One region of the Agrobacterium sp. A3-95 genome, then DNA from elsewhere that is predicted to be linked to it. Evidence: riboswitches for the same ligand, from Rfam matches in the RefSeq annotation. Region 1 holds a riboswitch; each other region holds the start of a gene.

Region 1 (7,737 bases):
GCCTTGCTGTGAGCTTGTGTGCGGGTCTCGTTGGGAAGATGGACAAATCCACCACCCCCTTCATATTTCGGAGCTTTGAGCCTGCACCAGGCGGCAAAGCGCTTGATCCCGCTCTTTCAAATGCGGGTTTCACCTATGACAATGCCTTGGCGACGATTGCCCTTTTTTCCTGTGGCAACGACGCCGAAGCAAAAAGGGTTGCCGATGCGCTGCTGCTCGCCGTCAACAACGATCGCTATTACAGCGATGGCCGCCTGCGCAACGCCTACCGTTCCGGCCCCGTTGCGAACGAAAATGATGCTATGCTTTTGCCCGGTTTCTGGAGTGAGGCCAGCAAGACGTGGGTCGAGGATGACTATCAGGTCGGCAGCGCAACGGGCAACCTGGCCTGGGCGGCACTTGCGCTTCTCACTGCCAGTGAACGATTAAGCAATCCGTCCTATGTGCAGGCAGCGACCAAACTCATGCGCTGGATCGATGCGCATACGGCGGGCGTCCGCGATATCGGCTACACAGGTGGCACATTCGGTCATGAGCCTGCACCGGCCAAACTCGAGTGGAAATCGACGGAACATAATCTCGATGTGTATGCCGTTGCGGGTTGGCTCGCCGAAATTGAGGGAGCGCGCGCCTGGCAGGCGATGCGGGACAAAACACGCAAATTTCTTGATGCGATGTGGAATGAGCAGCAGGGACGGTTTTACGTCGGCAGCCTACCCGGAAGCGACACACCCAACTCGAGCCAGTCCGGAATAGATTCCGAGCTCTGGCCCATTCTCGCCGTGCCGGAGTTTCGGGGCCGCAGTGGGCGTGTTCTGCATTGGGTTGATCGGCATTATGCGGTTGCGGGAGGTTTTGATTTTAACGACGATCAGGATGGTGTGTGGCTGGAAGGTACGGCCCAGGCCGCGCTGGCATTTCAGCAGGTCGGCGATGCCGAGCGGGCCGAGGCGCTGCTTGCCACCATCGCCGCACAAATATCTCCCGATAACCTGATCTACGCGACAGTCGGGGACGAACTGACGACCGGGCTGATGATCGGGCCGACCTCGACATTTGCCGACTTCAAATATTTCAGGTTGCCGCATGTCGGGGCCACTGCCTGGGCAATCCTTGCAGCGAAAGGCTGGAACCCTTTTCTTAGAAAAAGCAGTTGTATTCGTCTTTGTGAGGGATAATCGTCCGTTTCGGCGGCAGCAGAAGGATATTGCTCCAGGCCGTTGCGCCGGAGATTGAAAACTGGGACGCATGACGCTGCTGAAAGCGGCGAAAAGCGTAAAACCGCAACGTTGACTGCCGACTGGCAGTTCCAGTGGTTAAAGCCTAACGGTACGATCAACGAAGCCGAATACCGCCCACTGCCAGACCTGTCAGATGCCCGGTGCGGATCGGAACTTCCTGTGCACCTTCAACGACATGCGGCGGTCCGAAGGACCGAGCACAGATTCGGCGATGCTGTCGCGGATACGCGTCCGTGATGTTATCGGCCCGCTATTTAAGGGTGCTTGCCTTCGCTCATTCGCTATTTAATTCAAACGCCGATCCCTTAAATAGCGCTGCGCCGGCACAGTAGGGCATGTCCGAATAGCATCCCAACCTCCAGCGGGGCCGCTTCGTTGAAACGCCTGTGGCAGCCGAAATCATGCGCGCCTCCGGTTTCACCAGGCTGCTCCCGCGCCAGGAACTGTTCGTGGTGTGGTCTGATCCTTTCAACTGCGTGGCGCGAGACGTCTACTATTTCCCGGAAGCTGTCATCACGCATGCTTACCTGCGCTTGTCGGAATTGAACCGACAGTCGACGATTCATCTTTAGTTTGCCACGGCTAGGTCCGCGTATGTGAGAATCGCCTGACAACGCCGAATGCAACCTACTCGGTCGGAACCGACAATGGAAACGTAGACTTAAGGACATAAAGATATCGTTATATGATGTTGACCGATGACGTGGCTTACAATATGGTCGTCACGCCTAAGGTTCCCCAGTCGTTGCACGCAACGTGCCGGGGCTAAGAGGGAAGTCGGTGCTCCGTGTCATGCGGAAAAGCCGACGCTGCCCCCGCAACTGTAAGCGGCGAGCTGAAGTCCAATATGTCACTGGTTTACCCCGGGAAGACGGACGGAAGTGATGATCCGTGAGCCAGGAGACCTGCCTTTGGTGAAATAACGTCCACGGGCGGGGTGTCCCAGTGTGCCGTAGCAAAGGCTGCATTGTCGCGGCCCGTCTTGCTATGCGTCCGCAGACCCATGCCCCCAACTTTATAGGGGCACAACATGTCTCAGACCTGCATTTTTACGATCACGAGCGTACCCTTCGATGAGGACTATCGTCCTTCAGAACATACGCGCATCACCACCAATTTCGCCAATCTGGCCAGGGGCGAAACGCGGCAGGAAAACCTGCGCAATGTCATGCGCATGATCGACAGCCGCTTCAACGCCCTCGCTCACTGGGATAATCCCAAATCGGACCGATACTCGGTCGAGTTGGAGATCATTTCGGTCGATATGAGCTTCGATGTCGCAGGTGAAAAATTTCCCCTCATCGAGATACTGAAGACGACGATCATCGATCACAAATCCAGTGAACGTATCGACGGCATTGTGGGGAATAACTTCTCCTCCTATGTGCGAGACTACGACTTCAGCATTGTGCTGCCGGAGCATAACAAGAGCGTTCCTGCCTTCAGCATTCCGGCCGACTTCGGCGACCTGCATGGAAACCTGTTCAAGTCTTTTCTGCGGTCGGATGCCTACCGCTCGTACTTTCGCAAGACGCCGGTCATTTGCATCAGCGCCTCGACCAGCAAGACCTATTACCGGACCGAAAATCATCACCCCGTCATGGGCGTCGAATACCGGCAGAATGGGTTCTCGTCCACCGACCAGTATTTCGGGAAAATGGGATTGCAGGTTCGCTACTTCATGCCTGCAGGCAGCGTTGCGCCGTTGGCCTTCTACTTTGTTGGGGACTTGCTGGGCGACTACTCCAATATTGAGCTAATCGGCGTCATCAGCACGATGGAAACGTTTCAGAGAATTTATCGCCCCGAAATCTACAATGCGAACGCAGCAGCCGGGACATTTTACCAGCCCAACCTGAAGCACCAGGACTATTCGCTGACCCGGGTCATTTACGATCGCGACGAACGAAATCGCTTGGCGGTGGATCAGGGTAAGTTCACCGAAAAACACTTCATCAAGCCATACCGCGCCGTCCTTGAGCAATTGTTTGCTCACCGCCCCGCCTGAGCATCACTTAGAAGAGGTCCCATCGTGAAGAAACTTCTCCCCACATCGACCGCTGGCAGCCTGCCGAAACCCTCCTGGCTTGCGCAGCCCGAAAAACTATGGTCGCCCTGGAAGCTGGAGGGCAAGGAATTACTGGAAGGCAAGAGAGACGCCCTGCGCCTTTCACTGGACGATCAGCAACGTGCCGGCATCGACATCGTCAGTGATGGCGAGCAAACACGCCAACATTTCGTCACGACTTTCATCGAGCACCTCGACGGGGTCGATTTTGCAAAACGCGAGACAGTCAGAATTCGCGATCGCTACGATGCGAGTGTCCCGACAGTCGTCGGCGCCGTGTCTCGCCAGAAGTCCGTGTTCGTCGAAGACGCCAAGTTTTTGCGCCAGCAGACCAAACAACCCATCAAATGGGCTTTGCCGGGTCCGATGACGATGATCGATACTCTCTTTGATGGCCATTATAAGAGCCGTGAAAAGCTTGCCTGGGAATTTGCCGTGATACTTAACGAGGAAGCAAAGGAATTGGAGGCTGCCGGCGTCGATGTCATCCAGTTCGACGAACCTGCGTTCAACGTTTTCTTTGACGATGTGAATGACTGGGGTGTCGCCACTTTGGACAGGGCAATTGAAGGGCTGAAGTGCGAGACCGCCGTCCATATCTGCTATGGTTACGGCATAAAGGCCAATACGGATTGGAAAAAGACACTCGGGTCAGAATGGCGGCAGTATGAGGAAACTCTCCCCAAGCTGCAGAAATCCGGCATCGGTATGATCTCCCTCGAATGCCACAATTCTCATGTCCCAATGGATCTTCTGGAACTTGTTCGAGGTAAGAAAGTGATGGTCGGGGCCATCGATGTGGCAAGCAATACCATCGAAACCCCGGAGGAAGTCGCTGCAACGCTGCGAAAGGCGCTTAAGTTTGTTGACGCGGATCAACTTTGCCCCTGCACCGATTGCGGCATGGCCCCCCTGTCTCGTCGTGTGGCAAGAGACAAGCTGAATTCCTTGAGCGCAGGAGCTGAGATCGTCCGAAGAGAGCTCACTGTTTAGTTTTTTGATAGTCTGCACCTGCGGATGGCTGCCGTTCGCCGCCACCGCGCCCATCGCGACACACGCTGGGAGACTTACGAATGGCTATAAGGTCACGGCGCGGATCATCCTGACAGCTTCGACGGATGTCCGCCTCTTGGCGCAAAGCTGCCAAGACCGCCTGTTCTCTAAAAATCGGCCCTGTTTCTGCTGAGTGTCTGCGCCAAACGTCTCGGTTGGAAGACATTTATTCCAACGCCACCGACGTCTTCGTGACTTTTGCCAAACAGAACAACTTCCCAGACGCCGAAAATTTCGGGAGCACGACGGCCGCTAAGATCGCCGAAAAAAGTGGATCTCAGTCAGCAGGACGTATTTGCCGAGAGCAGCAATTGCCTTTTGGAAATGGGGACAGTGGTGGCCACCCGGTAGCAGCGATCCCAAGACGAAGAAGCCGTTGCCCCAGAACATCGCTTCAGCGAAAATTCCAAATCGATACTATCGGTCAGAGACTTGGCAATCGGTGACTTTGTCAAATCGAATGAAGGTGTGGCGTTCGTATTCCATCAAGGCTGACGGCGCGAATCGCTATGGCAGCTTTGCACCTGCGCACAAGACATTGCGGTAGTATGAAAATCGGCTAACTTCGCAACGTCGACAGACAGGAAGAGCAACGAGGTGGCAATGATTGAACCCGGCGGGGATGAGCAATTAGTTACCCCACGTGACGACGGAGCAGCCAGGCATTTACCCGGGATGGAGTTGCCTGGCATTTGTTTGGCTGCGACGGATGGCACGACCGTCGATCTGCGTGAGCCGGGGTTAACCGTGGTCTATGCTTACCCCCGGACAAGCCCGCCCGGAGGAAAGGCGATTGACGGATGGGACGCAATACCCGGCGCGAGGGGATGTACACCACAGTCCTGTGCCTTTCGTGATCATTTCGCTGAACTGAAGGCATTGGGAGCAACGCGTCTGTTTGGCCTTTCTACGCAGACCACGGAGTATCAGCGAGAGGCAGCAGAGCGGCTTCACCTGCCGTTTCCTCTGCTTTCCGATCATTCACTCCTTCTGGTGTCAGCCCTTCGCCTTCCAACTTTCCAGGCTGGAGGCCTGACACTGCTCAAGAGGCTCACGATGATTATCGAAACGGGCGTTATCAAGCATGTCTTTTACCCGGTCCATCCGCCAGAGAAGAACGCAGATGCCGTCATCGATTGGTTGAGTGCTACGACATGATCAGCCCGCCATCGACATTAATTGTCTGGCCGGTGATGTAGGCCGCATCCTCGGAGGCGAGAAACGCCACCAAGGCTGCCACTTCGGCTGGTGTTCCTGCGCGGCGCATTGGAATGTTGCGCACCCATTCGGCCATGAGTTCGCCGGGCTTGTAGTCACCGAGCATCTGGCCCCAGACGCGGTCGTTATAATCCCACATTTCGGTGTGGATGATGCCGGGGCAAATGGCGTTGACGGTGATGCCTTCGGGCGCCAGTTCCTTGGCCAGACTTTGCGTGAGGCCGACGACGCCGAATTTTGAAGCGGCGTAGTGGGGGGTATAGATAAAACCCTGGCGGGCCTGGCCGGAGGCGGTGTTAACCAAGCGGCCCTTGGTGCCACTTGCGCGGAAGCGGCGGATCGCCTCCTGGCAGCACAGGAACGCGCCCTTGGTGTTGACATCGAGGTTGAAATCCCACTGTTCCTGCGTCAGCTCCTCGATCTTGGAGATGGTGATGACGCCGGCGTTCTGGACGGAGATGGAAAGGGGACCGATTGCCTCTTCGGCCGCGCCATAGGCCTCGCGCACCGCCGCCGCATCCCGCACATCGAGGATCACGCCATGGGTGACTGAGCCGGTTTCGTCCGCCAGCTTTTTGGCGGCGTCATTGGTGTCCTTGTCGACAGAGGCGATGGCGACTTTCGCGCCTTCCTCGGCAAAACGGCGGGCGATGCCGTAACCGATGCCCTTGTTGCCTCCGGTCACGAATACGGATTGACCTTCAAAGCGCCTCATGTCTCCTCCTTATGGGATAACGGCTATGTTTCTGTGCCGACCAGTCGTTCGGCGGTGAATTTGTCGGTGACAAGGACATCGATCACGCCGGTTCTGAGCGCACCGGCGATCGCCTCGGTTTTTTTCGAGCCGCCGGCGAGTGCAATGACGCGGTCGACATTGGAGAGGTTCTCCAGCGGAAGGCCTATGACCCGGTCATCGAGCGGTGTCTTGACGGGCTTGCCGTCCTTGTCGAAGAACCTGAGCGAAATATCGCCCACGGCGCCCGCCTGTGCGAGATCGGCAAGCTCCTTGGCGGAAAAGATATTGCCCGAGCGGGCAAGAAGCTCTGATGGCTCGACGGCACCGACACCGACGATTGCGAGCGTGATCGAACCGAAAAGATCAATTGTTTCGCGCACGAAGGGATCGGCCAGCATCAAAAGCTTGGCCTCGCGAGAGGTGGCGACGCCGGGGACCGGCAGCAATTTCGGTTCGGCCTCCGTCAGCCGCGCCAGCCGGGTGGTGATCTGGGTCGCGTGCGTCTGCACGGAAGGATCGCCCATGCCGCCCAGCGTCTGGACGATGTAACGCGCTTTGGCGCCCTTCAGCGGATGGATGTTTTCCACCATTTTGAAGATCGTCTGGCTCCAGCTGGAAACGCCGATGATCTCGTTTTGCGACAGCGTCACTTCGAGAAAATGCGCGGCAGCCTCGCCGATGCGGGCCATGATCGCGCCGTCGCGATCCTCGCTGCAATCGACGACAATGGCTTCCGGCAGGTCGAAGCGTTCGCGAAGCTGTGCTTCAAGATCGCTATAGGTACCGGGCGGCGGAATGATGCTGGTGCGCACGATACCTTCCGTTTCGGCACGCTTCAGCATGCGCGACACGGTGGCCTGCGAAAGATTGAGATGTTCGGCAATCTCCGCCTGCCGCCTGTGCTCGCTGAAATACATCTGCGCCACGCGGGATATCATCCGAAGTTCGTTGATCCTGCCCATAAGCCCTCCAGGGTGAATTTTTATTCACCCTTACCCGACGTCACAGGTAACGTCGAGCGCGCAATCGCGTCGCGCCAGACGGCAAGCCGTTGCCTGCCGTCACCGGACGAAGGCGCGATGGCGTTGCCGTGACTGTTGAGCGCGGCGATGGCGTCGAGATCGCTCCATAGACCGAGGGCGAGGCCGGCAAGATAGGCCGCGCCAAGCGCGGAGGCTTCCGGCGCGTCACGCTGGATGACGGGGTGGTCCAGCATGTCGGCGACGCATTGCATGAGGAAACGGTTCTGGCTCGGCCCGCCATCCACGAACAGCTGTCCGAAGCCGGAGGGCGACTGCGCGCGCATGGTCGAGAAGACGTCATAAACCTGAAAGGCGATGGAATCGGTAACGGCGCGGGCCATCTGCGCGCGACTTGTGCTGAAATTGATCTGCGAAAATAGCGCGCGGCAATTGGAATCC
Region 2 (7,737 bases), on a different contig from region 1:
TTTACGCCCGCCTTGAAGTGATGTTTGACGAGGGTCATTTCCGTCACCATGTCGGCAGCGTCGATCAACGGTTGTTTGGCGTTGCGGCCGGTAACGATGACATGCAGATCGGATCTACGGTTGGAAAGCGTTTCGACGACCTCTTCCAGCGGCAGGTAATCATAGCGGAGCGCAATGTTCAGTTCGTCGAGAACCAGCAATCCGATCGTCTCGTCAGCCATCAGTGCTTTCGCTTCCTCCCAGGCCTTTGTAGCCGCCGCGACATCGCGCTTGAGGTCCTGCGTGTCCCAGGTAAACCCCTCGCCCATGGTGCGCCATTCCACCCTGTCGCCGAACAAAGTCAGGGCCTGCTGTTCACCCGTCGACCATGCGCCCTTGATGAATTGGACGACGCCGACCCGCCGCCCGGTGCCGAGCATGCGCAAAGCGAGGCCGAAAGCGGCCGTGGATTTGCCTTTACCAGGGCCGGTATTGATCATCAGCAGACCTTTTTCGATGGTCTTTTCCGCGACTTCGGCATCCTGAACCGTCTTGCGGTTGACCATTTTCTGCCGGTGGCGTTCGGCTTCGCTGTCGCTGATATCGCGTGTCATCGCGTTTTCCTTCTCGTCCAGCGGCGCGGGACCGTATGCCCCCACCATTCGGAGCGGCGACTATACTCAATTTGCCGCACCCGGCAATCGACAAGCCGGCAGCATTGACCGTCACGCCCGTTCAGCCTAAGGGTAAGGCACTGACGGTCTTTTCCCGGCAACGGGAAAAGCTAAGAGGGAACACGGTTCCACCCCATAACGGGTCATTCCGTGGCTGCCCCCGCAACTGTAAGCGGTAAGCCCGCACTATGAAGCCACTGGACCATAAAATTGGCCCGGGAAGGTGGTGCAGGGTGTTTTAAAGCCGCAAGCCAGGAGACCTGCCGTTTCAGGAAAAAACGTCTCCCGGGCGGGGTGCTCCGGTCAGCCGGTCGAATTGATTTGCAGCCGCGCTTTTCAGTGCGCTGTTTTCGACATCCGCACCCCGATGAGTTTAAAGGCGCGGAAAGCGGAACGGTTTGGATATTACCACAACATCTTCTTGTGCGGACGGGACAATGGAAGCCAACACAGCTTCCGGCGTGGTCGTTTTTGTCTGCCGAAGCTGTCGCGACGACACCGATCCCAATGCGGAGCCGCGCCCCGGCACCATCCTTGCGGAAGCTGCCATCGCAAAAGCGCGTGAATCCGGCATCGATGTTCGCTCCGTCAATTGCCTTGCCAATTGCAAACGCGGCCTCAGTGCCGTGCTGCGCGGTGCCGATGGCTGGTCCTATGTATTCGGCGGGCTGACGCCCAACGATGCGGAAGACCTGCTCACGGGCGCGCAAATGCTGGCCGCCTCCGCAGATGGCCTGATGCCTTGGCGCGGCCGCCCCGACACATTGAAGCGCTGCATGGTGGCGCGCATTCCCCCATTCGATTTTACCGAGGAGAGATCATGAGCACCCTTCTGGACCGCGTTCCCTGCACCATCGTCACTGGCTTTCTGGGGGCTGGAAAAACCACGCTGCTGCGCGGTCTCCTAGAAAAGCTTGATGGCAAGCGGCTTGCCATCATCGTCAACGAATTCGGTGATATCGGCATCGATGGGGATATCCTCAAGGGATGCGGCATTGAGAGCTGCCCGGAGGAAAACATCGTCGAGCTGGCCAATGGCTGCATCTGCTGCACGGTGGCGGATGATTTCCAGCCGGCCATCGAGCAGATTCTGAGCCGCCAGCCGAAGGTGGAGCATATCCTCATCGAGACCTCCGGCCTTGCCCTGCCCAAGCCGCTGGTGCAGGCATTTCAATGGCCGGCCATCAAGAGCCGCGTGACGGTTGACGCTGTGGTTGCCGTGGTGGATGGCGCTGCCCTTGCCGAGGGTCAGGTGGCGCATGACATGGAAGCCCTTGCCGCCCAGCGCGCAAATGACGAAGCCCTCGATCACGACGATCCGGTCGAAGAGGTTTTCGAGGACCAGATCGCCTGTGCCGATCTTATCGTGCTGACCAAGGCGGATCTGCTCGATAGCGCCGGTCTGGAAAAGGCGAAAGCTCATATTCTCGAGCATTTGCCGCGGGCCGCAAAGATCGTCGTCGCCTCGAATGGCGTCATCGATCCGGCCGTGCTGATCGGCCTCGGTCTTGCGGTTGAAGAGGATATCGAAAACCGCCGCACCCATCACGATGGTGAACTCGACCACGAACATGACGATTTCGACAGCTTCGTCATCGACCTGCCGGCCGTGATCGATCCGGAAGCGCTGGCGGCTCGTATTGCCAAGACGGCGGCTGCGGAAAATGTTCTGCGCATCAAAGGTTTCGTCGAAGTATCCACCAAGCCGATGCGCCTGCAGGTGCAGGCAGTCGGTAGCCGCGTCAACCATTATTACGACCGTCCCTGGGCGGTCGGTGAAGAGCGCCGCAGCCGCCTCGTCGTCATAGGCGAAAAGGGCCTCAACCGCGAAAAGATCGAACAGATGCTGGCCGCCTGATAGAAATGCACATTCTCGCCACCACATCTTCGTCTCTGGACGACCTGATCGAGCCGGTTGATCTCAACCAGCCGCGATCGGACGTGGTGATGCTGTCTTTTTCGGCAAGCGATCTTGCCGGGCTGGAACAGGCATGGCGGCAGGCAGAGGGCGCGCTTCCGTCCCTGTCTGCCGCCAACCTCTCCGAGCTTCGGCATCCGATGTCGGTCGATCTGTGGATTGAAAAGACGGCCGAACATGCCCGTGTCATCCTTATCCGGATTCTCGGCGGCGCGGAACGCTGGCGCTATGGCGTCGATCAGCTCAGCACGATGGCGCGGCGACGTGGCATAAAACTTATGCTCCTGCCGGGTGAATGCAGTGAGAGAGACGAAAAGCTCGAAGCAGTCTCGACTGTTGATCGCCAGACGTTGGCGTCCGTCCTCGCCTTCTTCCGCGAGGGTGGGCGGGAAAATATGGACCGGCTTGCCATTGGTCTTGCTGCCCTTGTAGGTGGTGGCGCATGGCCAGATATCGAGGCTCAACCGCTGCCGAAAGCCGGCTTTTACCGGCCGGGTAAAGGCGTCGTGGATCAGGCGGAAGCCTGCGCCGGTTTTCCCGCCGTTGCAGCTGTCCTTCCCATTCTCTTTTACCGCTCCATGCTTCTTGCGGCCGATGCGGCGCCCGTGGATGCGCTTTTTAACGCGCTCTCTCAGCGCGGTTTTGCGCCATTGCCGATTTTCGTCAGCGGCCTCAAGGATGGGGAGGCGATCCGCTTTCTCGAAACCGTACTGCCCGAACTCCAGCCCGCCGCCATCGTTGCCGCCACGGCTTTTGCCAGCCAGATGGACGACAGCGGTAAAACCCTGTTTGACCGCCTCGGCGTGACGGTGTTTCAGGTGGTTATGGCGACGACGCGACGGGACGGCTGGGCGGAAAATGCGCGCGGTCTCAACCCTTCCGATCTTGCCATGCATGTAGTTCTGCCGGAACTCGATGGCCGGATTCTTGCTGGCGCAATCTCATTCAAGCAGGTGCGGACTGATGGCGGTATCAGCCTCATCAATGTACCGGAGGCTGATCGCGTCGAACAGGTGGCAAACCGAATCGCTGCCTTTCTGCAATTAAAACAGTCCACGCCACAGGAACGGCGGATCGTCATTCTGATGCCGGATTATCCCGGTGCTGCGCCGGGGCGCACGGGTTATGCCGTTGGTCTTGATGTGCCGCAAAGCGTGCTTGAAATGCTGCGCGATCTGGCCGCGGCAGGATATGTGGTCTCGGATATTCCCGAAACGGCGCGGGCTTTGCTGCGTTGTGTCGAGCAGCAGGAAGCGGCTGTCGAACTTTCAGACTATCGTGATTTTCTTTTGGGTTTGCCTGAAGGGGTTGCCGCCTCCGTGGATAGCACGTGGGGTTCGGCCGAACAGGACGACGCACTAACCGACGGCGCATTCCGTTTTCGCGTCGCCCGTTTCGGCCAGATATTCGTGGCCCTGGCACCGGATCGTGGGCGAAATGAGGATCGGCGGGTGGATTACCATGACCCTGCCCTGCCGCCACGTCATGCGTTGGTCGCTTTCGGCGCCTGGATGCAGCGTGTCGCAGGGGCGCATGCCATTGTGCATGTCGGTGCGCATGGCACGCTGGAATGGCTGCCCGGCAAGACAGTTGCGCTTTCCCGCGATTGTTTTCCTGAAATCGTCACCGGGTCTATGCCGGTGGTCTATCCGTTCATCGTTTCCAATCCGGGCGAAGCGGCGGTTGCCAAACGGCGGATCGCTGCCGTCACGATCGGCCATGTTCCGCCTGTGCTGGTAGATGCCGGGCTTTCGCCGGAACAATCGGCTCTGGAACAGCTCGTCGACGAATATGCGCAGGCGGATGGGCTCGACCGCCGCCGCCGTGACCGGCTGGCGAAACTGATCGTAGAGAAGGCACTGGAAACCGGTCTTGCGGCGGATGCCGGTGTAGGTGCGAAGGACGATGCCGATGCGGCGCTGTCGCGCATCGACGCCTTCCTCTGCGACCTGAAGGACTTCGCCATCAAGGATGGCCAGCATGTTTTTGGCCGCAGCCCCGAAGGAGAGACCGATCTTCTGAGGCTTGAAAGTGCTGCGGCGGAAAAAACAGCGCTGCTTGCCGCGCTCGATGGCCGCCATATTGTCCCCGGTCCTTCCGGCGCACCCGCGCGCGGGCGTCTCGATGTCCTGCCGACGGGCCGCAATCTTTATGCTGCCGATCCGCGCACCATGCCGACGCCGACGGCTTTCGAGCTGGGCCGCATGGCGGGCGAAGAAGTGCTTCGGCACCATCTGCAATCCCATGGCGACTGGCCGAAACATCTGGTTTTTGATCTCTGGGGCAGCGCCAGCCTGCGCAATGGCGGCGAGGATGTGGCGCAGGCGCTGCATCTGATGGGAGCGAGACCGATCCATGACCCGGCGACGGGCCGCGTCACAGGCATCGAGGTTCTGCCGCCGGCCAGTATCGGGCGGCCGCGTGTCGACGTCACATTCCGGATTTCCGGGCTGTTCCGCGACATGTTTCCGGCGTTGATCGCTCTTCTAGACGCCGCCGCCAAGGCTGTCGCGCGGCGGGAGGAAGCGCCGGGTGACAATCCGCTGGCGGAAGAAGCGGCGGCACTCGGGCATATACCGGCACGCATCTTCGGCTCCGCACCCGGCACCTATGGTGCGGGCACTGAAGAGAAACTCGCCAGCGGAAAATGGGAGGAACGTGAGGAACTAGGGCAAGCGTATCTGGATGCGGCAAGCCATGCCTTTGGTGGTGCGGATGGGCTTGAGATTTTCGAGGATGCCGGTTTTGTCGAGCTGGTACGCCGTGCCGATCTTCTCGTTCACACCGGTGACGATCCGGGCCGGGATCTTCTCGACGGCTCGTCAGATGTCGCTTTCATCGGTGGTTTTTCCGCCGCAAAAGCACTCCTTGGCGGCGTTGCCGATATTGTGGCGCTGGATACGACCGATCCCGCGCGTCCGCGCGCGCGATCCATTTCGCAGGCGCTGACGCGCGTTGTTCGGGCCCGCGCCGTCAATCCGCGCTTCATTGCCGGCCAGATGCGGCACGGCCCGCGCGGGGCGGCGGAATTTGCCGAGACGGTTGACCGGCTGATCGGTTTTGCGGAAACCACCCATGCGGTATCTTCCTCGCTGATCGAGGAGCTTTACGACGCCTATTTCGGCAATGAGGACGTGCGCGATTTCATCCTGCGGGAAAATCCGAATGCGGCGGAGGTCATGGCGACGCGCTTTTTATCTGCCCGTCGTCGCGGGTTGTGGCACAGCCGCCGCAATGCGGTGGATGCGGAACTTGAAATGCTGATCCTGCCCCGTTCTGAAAGGGTCGGCGCATGAGGACGGCCCCTTCCGATCCGGTCCAGCCGTTTGGCCGCCGTGGGACGTGTCCGGCCTTATCGACCCCGATGCTGACCGGTGACGGATACCTGTCGCGCATCGCATTCGAGGCGGATATTGCGCCCCATGATATGATAGCACTTTGCGAACTTGCCGAGCAGCACGGCAACGGGCTGATAGACATCACGGCACGCGGCAGCCTGCAATTTCGCGGCCTGACGCGGGAAAGCGCCTGCGACCTGGAGAATGATGTTCTGGCGCTCGGTTTGCCGCTTCGCGACGGACTGGCAGTCGAGACCTCACCTCTTGCCGGTCGGGACGATCGGGAAATCGCCGATGGCAGTGCTATTGCGGATGAGATTCGCAGAGAGGCTGCCGCGCTGGCGTTGCATGACAACCTCGCCGCAAAAATGTCCGTCATCATCGATGGGGGCGGCCGTCTTTCCATGGGCGATTTGCTGGCCGATATCCGTCTGAAGGCGGTGCGGCTCGATCATCGAGTTTTCTGGCAATTGCTTGTCGGAGGTCCGGAGAGCAAGGCGCTACGGGCGGGATTTGTTGAAGCCGACAAGGCGGCGGATGTGGTCCTGTTGCTGCTCGTCCATCTGGCGGGCAAAGGACCGCTTGCCCGTGGCCGCGATCTGGATTTGCGGACGATAAAGGCGATTTGCGGAGACCGCCTGGTAGATAGCGAGAGCGAAGGCGAAACGCCTGCGCCTTCTTCGCCCCTGGGGCTGATGGCGGCCGGTGATGGTACCTTTGCTGCCGGTATCACTCCTGCTTTCGCGCAAGTTCGTGCTTCCGATCTGTCGCGGCTCTGTGGACTGGCGCACGGATTTGATATCGAAACATTGCGGCCGTCGCTCAATCATAGCCTGCTATTTTTCGGGTCGCGGGATGCTTGCGATGCGCTGATGCAGACTGCGGACAGTGCCGGTTTCATCACAAGGGCAGGTGATGCGCGGTCTTCCATCGCTGTCTGTCCCGGCACGCCGGGATGCGCTTCGGCTTTCTTTCCCACACATGATCTGGCGGCCTTTGCATCGCGGGAATTAGCCTCCATGCTCGATGGCTCCTTCACACTGCATCTCTCCGGCTGCGGAAAGGGTTGCGCGCATCCCGCCCCGTCGCTTCTGGCCTTTTCCGGCACCGCCGATGGTCTGGCCTTTTCGTTTTCGGGCCGCGCCTGCGACCCGCAGGACGGTATTTTACCTTTCGAGCAACAGAGGACGGCGCTTTCGCGGCTTGCCCGTCTTTGCGAAAAAGAACATAAGCCCGGGGAAAACGCTGCCGACCTGCTTGCCCGTCTGGGTAAGGAGGCAATCGTTGCCGCGCTTCGACAGGATGACCGATGACCGACCATGACTATATTCGCGACGGCAATGCGATTTACGAGCGCTCCTTCGCCATCATTCGCGAGGAAGCGGATTTGTCCGCTTTTACCGAAGATCAGGCGGATATCGCCATTCGCATGATCCATGCCTGCGGGCTGGTGGAAGCGGCCAGCCATTTCCGTTTTTCTCCGGATTTCGTTGTCGCTGCACGTGGTGCTTTGCTGGCGGGCAAGCCCGTTCTGTGCGATGCGGAAATGGTCGCCCACGGCGTGACCCGCGCCCGCCTTCCGGCCAATAATGACGTGATCTGCACCCTTCGCGATCCGCGCACCCCTGAGCTTGCGAAAACGATTGGCAATACCCGTTCCGCCGCCGCACTCGATCTCTGGGCGGAAAAGCTGGACGGTGCTCTCGTTGCTATCGGCAACGCGCCGACAGCGCTGTTCTATCTTCTGGATATGCTTGAAAAAGGCGCTCCACGTCCAGCTGCCATCATCGGCATGCCGGTCGGTTTTGTCGGTGCGGCGGAATCGAAG
Region 3 (7,737 bases), on a different contig from region 1:
GGCAGAGGCGGAGCGGCTAGGCTTCATCATCATGGTCGGCTGCATGCTCGGCACCTCGCTCGGCATGGCTCCCGCCGTTCTGGCCGCTCAGGGAGCCGCCTTCTCCGATCTCGACGGCCCGCTGATTCTCAGGCAGGACCGGCAGCCGGGCCTCGTTTACGAGGGTTCGCTGGTTTATCCGCCGCAGCCGGAGTTGTGGGGATAAGAGCCCTCGTTCGGGTTTCGTGTGAAAGCACTACGCCGCACATCGCAATAGTCTTTGCAGTATCACGTAAACTGTATGACCAGCCTTGCCTCACACTCGGCGTCATCCTCGGGCTTGTCCCGAGGATCTATCCACGTCGCGCGAAATCAATCGGTTGCAGATCCTTGGGACAAGCCCAAGGATGACTACAGAGAGCTGAACCATCCCGCGCTTAGGGATCGCCCTGCCTGTTGAACAAACCCCAATCAGGCCGCGTGCTTGCCAATCAGACCTGGAATATCCACCGGCTCCATCTCGTCCGATGTCTGCGAAGGGACATCGCTCGTCTGCAGCCAGGTGATCAGCTCGAAAGTGCCATCGGCATTTTCGGCAATCGCTGTGCAGCTTTCCACCCAGTCGCCGGTGTTGATGTAGCGGATGCCGTCCATGTCTTCCATCACGGCGTGGTGGATATGGCCACAGATCACACCATCCACATTGTTGCGGCGCGCCTCGTCGGCCACTACGCGCTGGAACTCGCCGATGAAGTTGACGGCGTGTTTGACCTGCAATTTCGCCCAGGCCGAGAACGACCAGTAAGGCAGACCGATGCGGCGGCGCACCGCAGCAAGGACGATGTTGATCGCAATCGCCGCGTCGTAGGCCCAGTCACCGAGATAGGCGAGCAGGCGGGCATTGCGCACCACCACATCGAACTCGTCGCCATGGATGATGAGGTATTTCTTGCCGTCTGCCGCCTCGTGGATCATGCGCTCGGCCACTTCGATACCGCCGAAATGCATGCCCGGAAACTCGCGCAGAAATTCATCGTGGTTGCCGGGAATGTAAACGATGCGCGTTCCCTTGCGGGCCTTGCGCAACAACTTCTGCACCACGTCGTTGCAGCCCTGCGGCCAGTACCAGCTGCGGCGCAGGCGCCAGCCGTCGATGATGTCACCGACCAGGATGATCGTATCGGCCTCGTGATGTTTCAGGAAGTCGAGCAAAAAATCCGTCTTGGCCGCCTTGGAACCGAGATGGACATCCGAAATGAAAAGCGTTCTGAACTGTCTGGTTTCAATTTGACCGGCCACGGATTTAATCCCCTTGTTCGGTTGCGTCCCTGCGGCTTTCTTCCCTCTCAGAACCAGACTCGTGTTGCAGCAACATGACAATGGCCGGTTTTTGTATGGAATATGACTGATGGCATCACGAAAACGCGAATAAGCCATGCCCGCATTTGCATAAGGGGGCGGCAAATAACGGCTGTACCACGGGAAAGTTTGTTGTATTCAGAGGGCCGGAATTGAACCAGACATGACGGTGGAAGACATGACCTCTCACGATAAGAACAACACGCCCGCCAACACGGCAAAGGCCGACATCGAGGAACAGGCGCTCTTTTTCCACCGCTACCCGCGCCCCGGCAAGCTGGAAATCCAGGCCACCAAGCCCCTTGGCAACCAGCGCGATCTGGCGCTTGCCTACTCGCCGGGTGTCGCCGCCCCCTGCCTCGCCATCCATGAAAATCCGGAAATGGCAGCGGAATATACCGCCCGCGCCAATCTCGTTGCAGTGATTTCCAACGGTACGGCAGTGCTTGGCCTTGGAAATATCGGCCCGCTTGCGTCCAAGCCTGTTATGGAGGGCAAGGCCGTCCTCTTCAAGAAATTCGCCGGCATCGACGTTTTCGATATCGAGATCGATGCGCCCGGCATCAACGACATGGTCTCCACCATCGCAGCGCTGGAACCCACCTTCGGCGGCATCAACCTTGAAGACATCAAGGCGCCCGAATGTTTCGAGGTGGAGCGCCAGCTGCGCGAGAAGATGAACATCCCCGTCTTCCACGACGACCAGCACGGCACGGCGATCATCGTCGCCGCCGCCGTCACCAACGCGCTGGAACTGGCCGGAAAATCGCTTTCGAGCGTCAAGATCGTTGCCTCAGGCGCCGGTGCGGCAGCCCTTGCCTGCCTCAATCTGCTTGTCGCCATGGGCGCAAAGAAAGAAAACATCTGGGTCCACGATATCGAGGGCCTCGTTTATGACGGCCGCAACTCGCTGATGGACGAGTGGAAGGAAGTCTACGCGCAGAAGACCGACAAGCGGGTTCTGGCCGACTCGATCGACGGCGCCGATGTCTTCCTCGGTCTTTCGGCGGCAGGCGTGCTGAAGCCGGAACTTCTGGAGCGCATGGCGGAAAACCCGCTGATCCTGGCGCTTGCCAACCCCAATCCGGAAATCATGCCGGAAGTGGCCCGTGCTGCCCGCCCGGATGCGATGATCTGCACCGGCCGTTCGGATTTCCCGAACCAGGTCAACAACGTGCTGTGCTTCCCCTATATCTTCCGCGGCGCGCTGGATTGCGGCGCAACCACGATCAACGAGGAAATGAAGATGGCCGCCGTGCAGGCCATCGCCGAGCTTGCCCGCGAGGAGGTCTCGGAAGTCGCCGCCAAGGCCTATAGCGGCGAAACGCCGATCTTCGGCCCGAACTACCTCATTCCCTCGCCTTTCGATCCGCGTCTCATCCTGCGCATCGCGCCGGCCGTTGCCCGTGCTGCCGCCGCAAGCGGCGTCGCCGCCCGGCCGATCAGCGATTTCGAAGCCTATCTCGACCAGCTGAACCGCTTCGTCTGGCGTTCCGGCTTCATCATGAAACCGGTCTTCAACGCCGCCAAGGTTGCCGAAAAGAAGCGCATCATCTTTGCTGAAGGCGAAGACGAGCGCGTGCTGCGCGCCGCACAGGTGCTTCTGGAAGAAGGCACCGGCATCCCGATCCTCATCGGCCGCCCGCAGATCATCGAAACGCGCCTGAAGCGCTTCGGCCTGCGTATCCGCCCGAATACCGATTTTGCGGTGGTCAATCCCGAAGACGATCCACGTTACCGCGACTACGTCGATGATTATTTCGCCCTGGTCGGCCGCGCCGGCATCAACCCGGAGGCGGCCCGCACCATCGTGCGCACCAACTCCACCGTCATCGGCGCGCTGTCGGTGAAGCGTGGTGAGGCGGATGCGCTGATCTGCGGTCTGGAAGGCCGTTACGACCGGCACCTGCGCGACGTGAACCAGATCATCGGCAAGCAGGAAAGCGTTCGCTCTTTCGCAGGCCTCAGCCTGCTCATCACCCAGCAGGGCGCGCTGTTCCTCACCGACACCTTCGTCAACAACGATCCGACCTCCGAAGAAGTGGCCGAAATGGCCATTCTCGCGGCAAAGGAAATCCGCCGCTTCGGCATCACGCCGAAGATCGCGCTCGCCAGCCACTCCAATTTCGGGTCGCGCGATTCGGAAAGCGCCCGCAAGATGCGCCGCGCCCTGAAGATCGTGCAGGCAGCGGCACCCGAACTGGAAGTGGACGGCGAAATGCAGGGCGGCTCGGCACTTTCGGAAGCGCTGCGCAAGCGCGCCATGCCCAACAGCGTGCTGACCGGCGAAGCGAACCTGCTGGTCTTCCCGAACCTCGATGCCGCAAACATCACGCTCGGCGTCACCCGCACGCTGACGGAGGGCCTGCATGTCGGCCCCATCCTGCTTGGCACGGCACTTCCCGCCCATATCCTGTCGCCCAGCGTCACCTCGCGCGGCGTTGTCAACATGGCGGCCTTTGCCGTCGTGCAGGCATCGCACCCTTCGGTCTGATGAAGGCGCATTAACGCAGTTTTGAACATGCTGTTGCCGCATTGCGGCAACAGCTTATGTTATCTTCCTGAAACACGGATTTCCCGAAGCATAACACCCTCGCCACCGGCCGGGGACATCGAACGGATCGCACCATTGACCCGGCGCCGCAGCATTATCGGCCTCCTGCTTCCCCTTGTTTTCATCGCCCCGGCCGCTGCTTTCGCGGATCAGGTCTGCGATACGCTTTATGCGCAGCTGCGCGAACCGCCGCGTGTCATCGGCAACACCGCCGAGGTACGGCGTTACGCCAATGCGCTCACCCGCCAGAACATCGAGATCCGCAGGATCAGGAACGATCTGCGCCGTTACGGCTGTTCATCCGCAAGCGTCACCGTTTATGGCAGCCCGAATGCCGAACTCTGCGCGGAGATCAGCGACGCGATGGCGGATGCGCAGAGCGAACGCGATGCCATCATCCGTGACCGCGACTATGCCATGGCGGCCCAGGGCAACGATGATGGCGACATCAGACGCCAGCGCATTCTCGCCGCCCTTGACGCCAATGGCTGCAGCGCCATTCCGGAAACGGAAGCGCGCCAGCCGACGGCACCCGATGTGACACGTTACCCCGACGCCTTCGGCGAACAGAGCAATCCGCCGGGACAGGCAGGGCTTTCGCCCTACCCCAATGCCGCTGCCGAAGGCGGGCTCAGGACGCTGTGCGTGCGCACCTGCGATGGCTCGTTCTTCCCCATCGCTTCCAATGCCTCGCCGCTCGATTTCCGTGCGCAGGCCGAACAATGCCAGAAAATGTGCCCGGGTACGCAGACGGAGCTTTATTTCCACTCCATGACGGAGCAGGAAACGGCTGACATGGTCTCGGCTGAAACAGGAAAGCCCTACAAGGACCTGCCGACCGCCTTTGCTTATCGAAATGCCTCAACGAAAGCCCCAGGCTGCGCCTGCAACATGGCCGCCTATCACGAGGAGATGAAGCAGCAGGAGGCAGCGCGGCCGGAAGCTGAGAAACCCTATTCCAGCATCACGACCATTCCATCACCGCAAGGTGACACCCCAAAAAAACCCACCGAACTGCAGCAGGCCGCAAGGCCGCCGGAACAACCGGTTCCGGAACGCGACTATGACCCGAACAACAGCAAGGTCCGCGTCATCGGCCCTAAATTCCTGCCCGACCAGACAGGCCGGATCGACCTGAAGAACCCGGCGCTGAAGGGCATTCAGCCGCAGCAATAGCTCCCATCAGGCACACGGTATGGAGTTGGCAACGCTCTATCTCACTCACAAGACGGTCGCGTCTTCTCTTTACCGCCCACCCCAGCGATTGCGAAACACCAGTTCCTCCAGCGGCACGCGCTGGCGCCAACCCTTCACCGCCAGTTCCGGCTCGGTGTAAAGTGTATCGACGCGGCCGAGGCATAGCCAGGCGACGATCTCGATGTGGTCGGGGATCTCCAGAATGGTGCGAATGTCGCTATCGTGGAAAATGCTGACCCAGCCGACGCCGATGCCTTCGGCGCGCGCTGCAAGCCAGAGGTTCTGGATGGCGCAGACGGTGGAATAGACATCGGTGCGCGGATTGTGGGTGCGGCCCAGCACCACCTTGCCGCCACGCGTCGGATCGCAGGTGACGCAGATGCTGAGCGGCGCCTTGCGGATGCCCTCAAGCTTGAGGCTGCGGTAAAGCGCCTGCTGCTCCCCCTCGAACATCGCCGTCGCCTCGCCATTGGCGCGGCTGAAGGCAACCCAGGCTGCCTGCCTGACCGCACCGTCAGTGACGAGCGTGAAATTCCACGGCTGCATGAAACCGACTGAGGGCGCGGAATGCGCCGCCTTCAGCAAGCGCTCGACCACATCTTCCGGCAATGGATCCGGAAGGAACTGGTCGCGCACATCACGGCGGGTTTCGATGGCACGGTAGATCGCCTCTCGCTCCCCCTCGGAAAACGGGTAGGCGGGCGAAAGCGCGTGATCGAATGCATCGGCGTCGAGCGAACTGGTCGCGAGTGGATCGGTCGGCATCGTCTATCCCCAACAATGCTGGCGCGCCGCCACGAAAACCGGCTCCGGTTTTCACCTGCACGACGCGCTGCTGCAACAACCTGCCGCCGTCCACGCGGTCTGGTCTATCCTGTCAGGCCGGTCTTCTGACTCGGCTTCATCCGCCCACTTTCGCCTTCCCGAATGGATTCAGTGGCATCAAGAAAAAGGGCATCCGCCTCACAGCGCTGGGCACGTTCCGGTCTTGCACCGGATTCCCGATTCTCCCGCCGTAAAGGGCAGGCACCTGACGAAGAAGCTTATGAGCAACAAAGATTGCAAATACAAGTATCTTGCGCAGCGATGCGGCAATGTGACCGTGGCCACCTCACCTGCGTATTGCGGCCTTCGGCCGCCGCGCAGACGCGCGCCGGCTGAAGCACCCTCTACCGCATCACCCAACGGGAAAATACCGCACATAAGCGAACTCATCCCCGTCCGGTGACCAGTTGGGCGAATTCATCGTTCCCTGCCCGCCGAAAAGGTCAAACAGCGTTTCGGCATTACCGCCCTCCATATCCATCAGCCGCACGCGCACGTTGAGGTCGCGCGGATGGTCGAAGACATCGGCGTCGTAGGAGACGAAGACGACCTTGTCACCGCTGGGGGACGGATGCGGGAACCAGTCGCCGTAGGCGCTGTCGGTGATACGCTCGACGGCCGAGCCATCCACCCGCACGCGCCAGATCTGCATCTGGCCGGTGCGGCTGGAGTTGAAATAGATCCATTCTCCATCCGGCGAATAATCCGGCCCGTCATTGCGGCCCTCACCATGGGTAAGGCGTGTCTCAACACCGCTGTCTATGTCCATGGAATAAATATCGAAAACCTGATCGCGAATGCCGCAATAGGCGAAACCTTTCCCGTCCGGCGACCAGCCGTGCCAGTAGGACGGAAGGTTCTTAGTCATCAGACGCGGCGTTCCGCCCGTCGAAGGCAGCAGATAGATGGCACTCTTGCCGAACTCCACCTTGTCGGAAATGGCATAAAGCGAACCGTCAGGCGAAATGCCGTGGTCATTGTTGCAGATTGTCGCAAAGCCGGTATCGACCTTTTCCGGCGAAGGATCGCCGGCAAGTGACAGGCGATAAAGCAGACCGTCGCAGTTCAGAAGCAGGTATTTCCGGTCCGGCGACCAGTTCGGAGCCTCGAACAGCTCCGGCGTCTGCCAGACCACCCGCATCTGCCGAGTGCGGATGTTGAAGATTTCGATGGAACTGCGCATGCTGCCTCCCGGGCCTGTCGATCGTCTGGCGTGGAGCGTTGAATGGCACAAACATTCCGTTTGCATCCGCCACCGCCGTGATTATGATCCTATTGCCGCAGGCACCGCCCTGCAAATTCAAATAGGAAAAAACAGCAGCGTTCCGGCACCGCCCGCTCCCCTGCCCGTTTCTCCCAGATCCGAGGTTCCGCGATGAACACCATCGCCGATCACGGCATCCGCTTCGGTCGGATCGCCGCAATGCTTCCTGTCAAGAATATCGAGAAGGCCCATGACTTTTATGTCCGTGTGCTGGGCTTCGAAAAGACCTTCGAAAACGGCAACCCTGTCGGTTTCATGATCCTGAAACAAGGTAATGCCGAGTTGCACCTGACATTGCAGTCGACGCACAAACCGGCCCCCTTCAATGTGGCGCATATGCTGGTCAGCGACGCCGGCGCGCTGCACGCGCTTTGCAAAAGCCACGGGCTTCGCATCATCAAAAGTCTGCAGGACAAGGATTATGGCCTGCGGGCCTTCGTTTTCGAAGACCCGGATGGTAACCGCATCGATGTGGGGCAGGTTATTTAACGAGATAGGGAGACGGCGCGGCGTGTCCGCGCCGTTGGAGGAAAAGGATGCTTCTTCGCCATCGATATAT

The links. A riboswitch is a leader RNA that binds a small molecule or an ion and turns the genes downstream of it on or off. The one in region 1 is predicted to bind cobalamin.
Region 2: it holds a riboswitch for cobalamin, as region 1 does, so the genes downstream of both, ACQZ5Y_RS15025 (DUF1636 family protein) here and ACQZ5Y_RS16705 (DUF1852 domain-containing protein) in region 1, are expected to answer to the same signal.
Region 3: it holds a riboswitch for cobalamin, as region 1 does, so the genes downstream of both, bluB (5,6-dimethylbenzimidazole synthase) here and ACQZ5Y_RS16705 (DUF1852 domain-containing protein) in region 1, are expected to answer to the same signal.

The regions. Positions count from the first base shown of each region.
Region 1 covers NZ_JBNWDR010000006.1:89,400-97,136, reverse strand. Annotated here, with positions in the region: gene ACQZ5Y_RS16715 (hypothetical protein) at 1-1,178, shown strand, start outside; gene ACQZ5Y_RS16710 (hypothetical protein) at 1,628-1,813, shown strand; cobalamin riboswitch at 1,956-2,168, shown strand; gene ACQZ5Y_RS16705 (DUF1852 domain-containing protein) at 2,272-3,249, shown strand; gene ACQZ5Y_RS16700 (methionine synthase) at 3,274-4,302, shown strand; gene ACQZ5Y_RS16695 (peroxiredoxin) at 4,966-5,520, shown strand; gene ACQZ5Y_RS16690 (SDR family oxidoreductase) at 5,510-6,295, opposite strand; gene ACQZ5Y_RS16685 (sugar-binding transcriptional regulator) at 6,319-7,278, opposite strand; gene ACQZ5Y_RS16680 (FGGY family carbohydrate kinase) at 7,299-7,737, opposite strand, start outside.
Region 2 covers NZ_JBNWDR010000005.1:87,472-95,208, forward strand. Annotated here, with positions in the region: gene cobO (cob(I)yrinic acid a,c-diamide adenosyltransferase) at 1-593, opposite strand, end outside; cobalamin riboswitch at 721-935, shown strand; gene ACQZ5Y_RS15025 (DUF1636 family protein) at 1,091-1,477, shown strand; gene cobW (cobalamin biosynthesis protein CobW) at 1,474-2,511, shown strand; gene cobN (cobaltochelatase subunit CobN) at 2,517-5,867, shown strand; gene cobG (precorrin-3B synthase) at 5,864-7,222, shown strand; gene ACQZ5Y_RS15045 (precorrin-8X methylmutase) at 7,219-7,737, shown strand, end outside.
Region 3 covers NZ_JBNWDR010000004.1:338,386-346,122, reverse strand. Annotated here, with positions in the region: gene dgcA (N-acetyl-D-Glu racemase DgcA) at 1-205, shown strand, start outside; gene ACQZ5Y_RS13945 (metallophosphoesterase) at 451-1,287, opposite strand; gene ACQZ5Y_RS13940 (NADP-dependent malic enzyme) at 1,517-3,832, shown strand; gene ACQZ5Y_RS13935 (DUF2865 domain-containing protein) at 3,968-5,068, shown strand; gene bluB (5,6-dimethylbenzimidazole synthase) at 5,138-5,854, opposite strand; cobalamin riboswitch at 5,953-6,138, opposite strand; gene ACQZ5Y_RS13925 (TolB family protein) at 6,267-7,097, opposite strand; gene ACQZ5Y_RS13920 (VOC family protein) at 7,290-7,667, shown strand.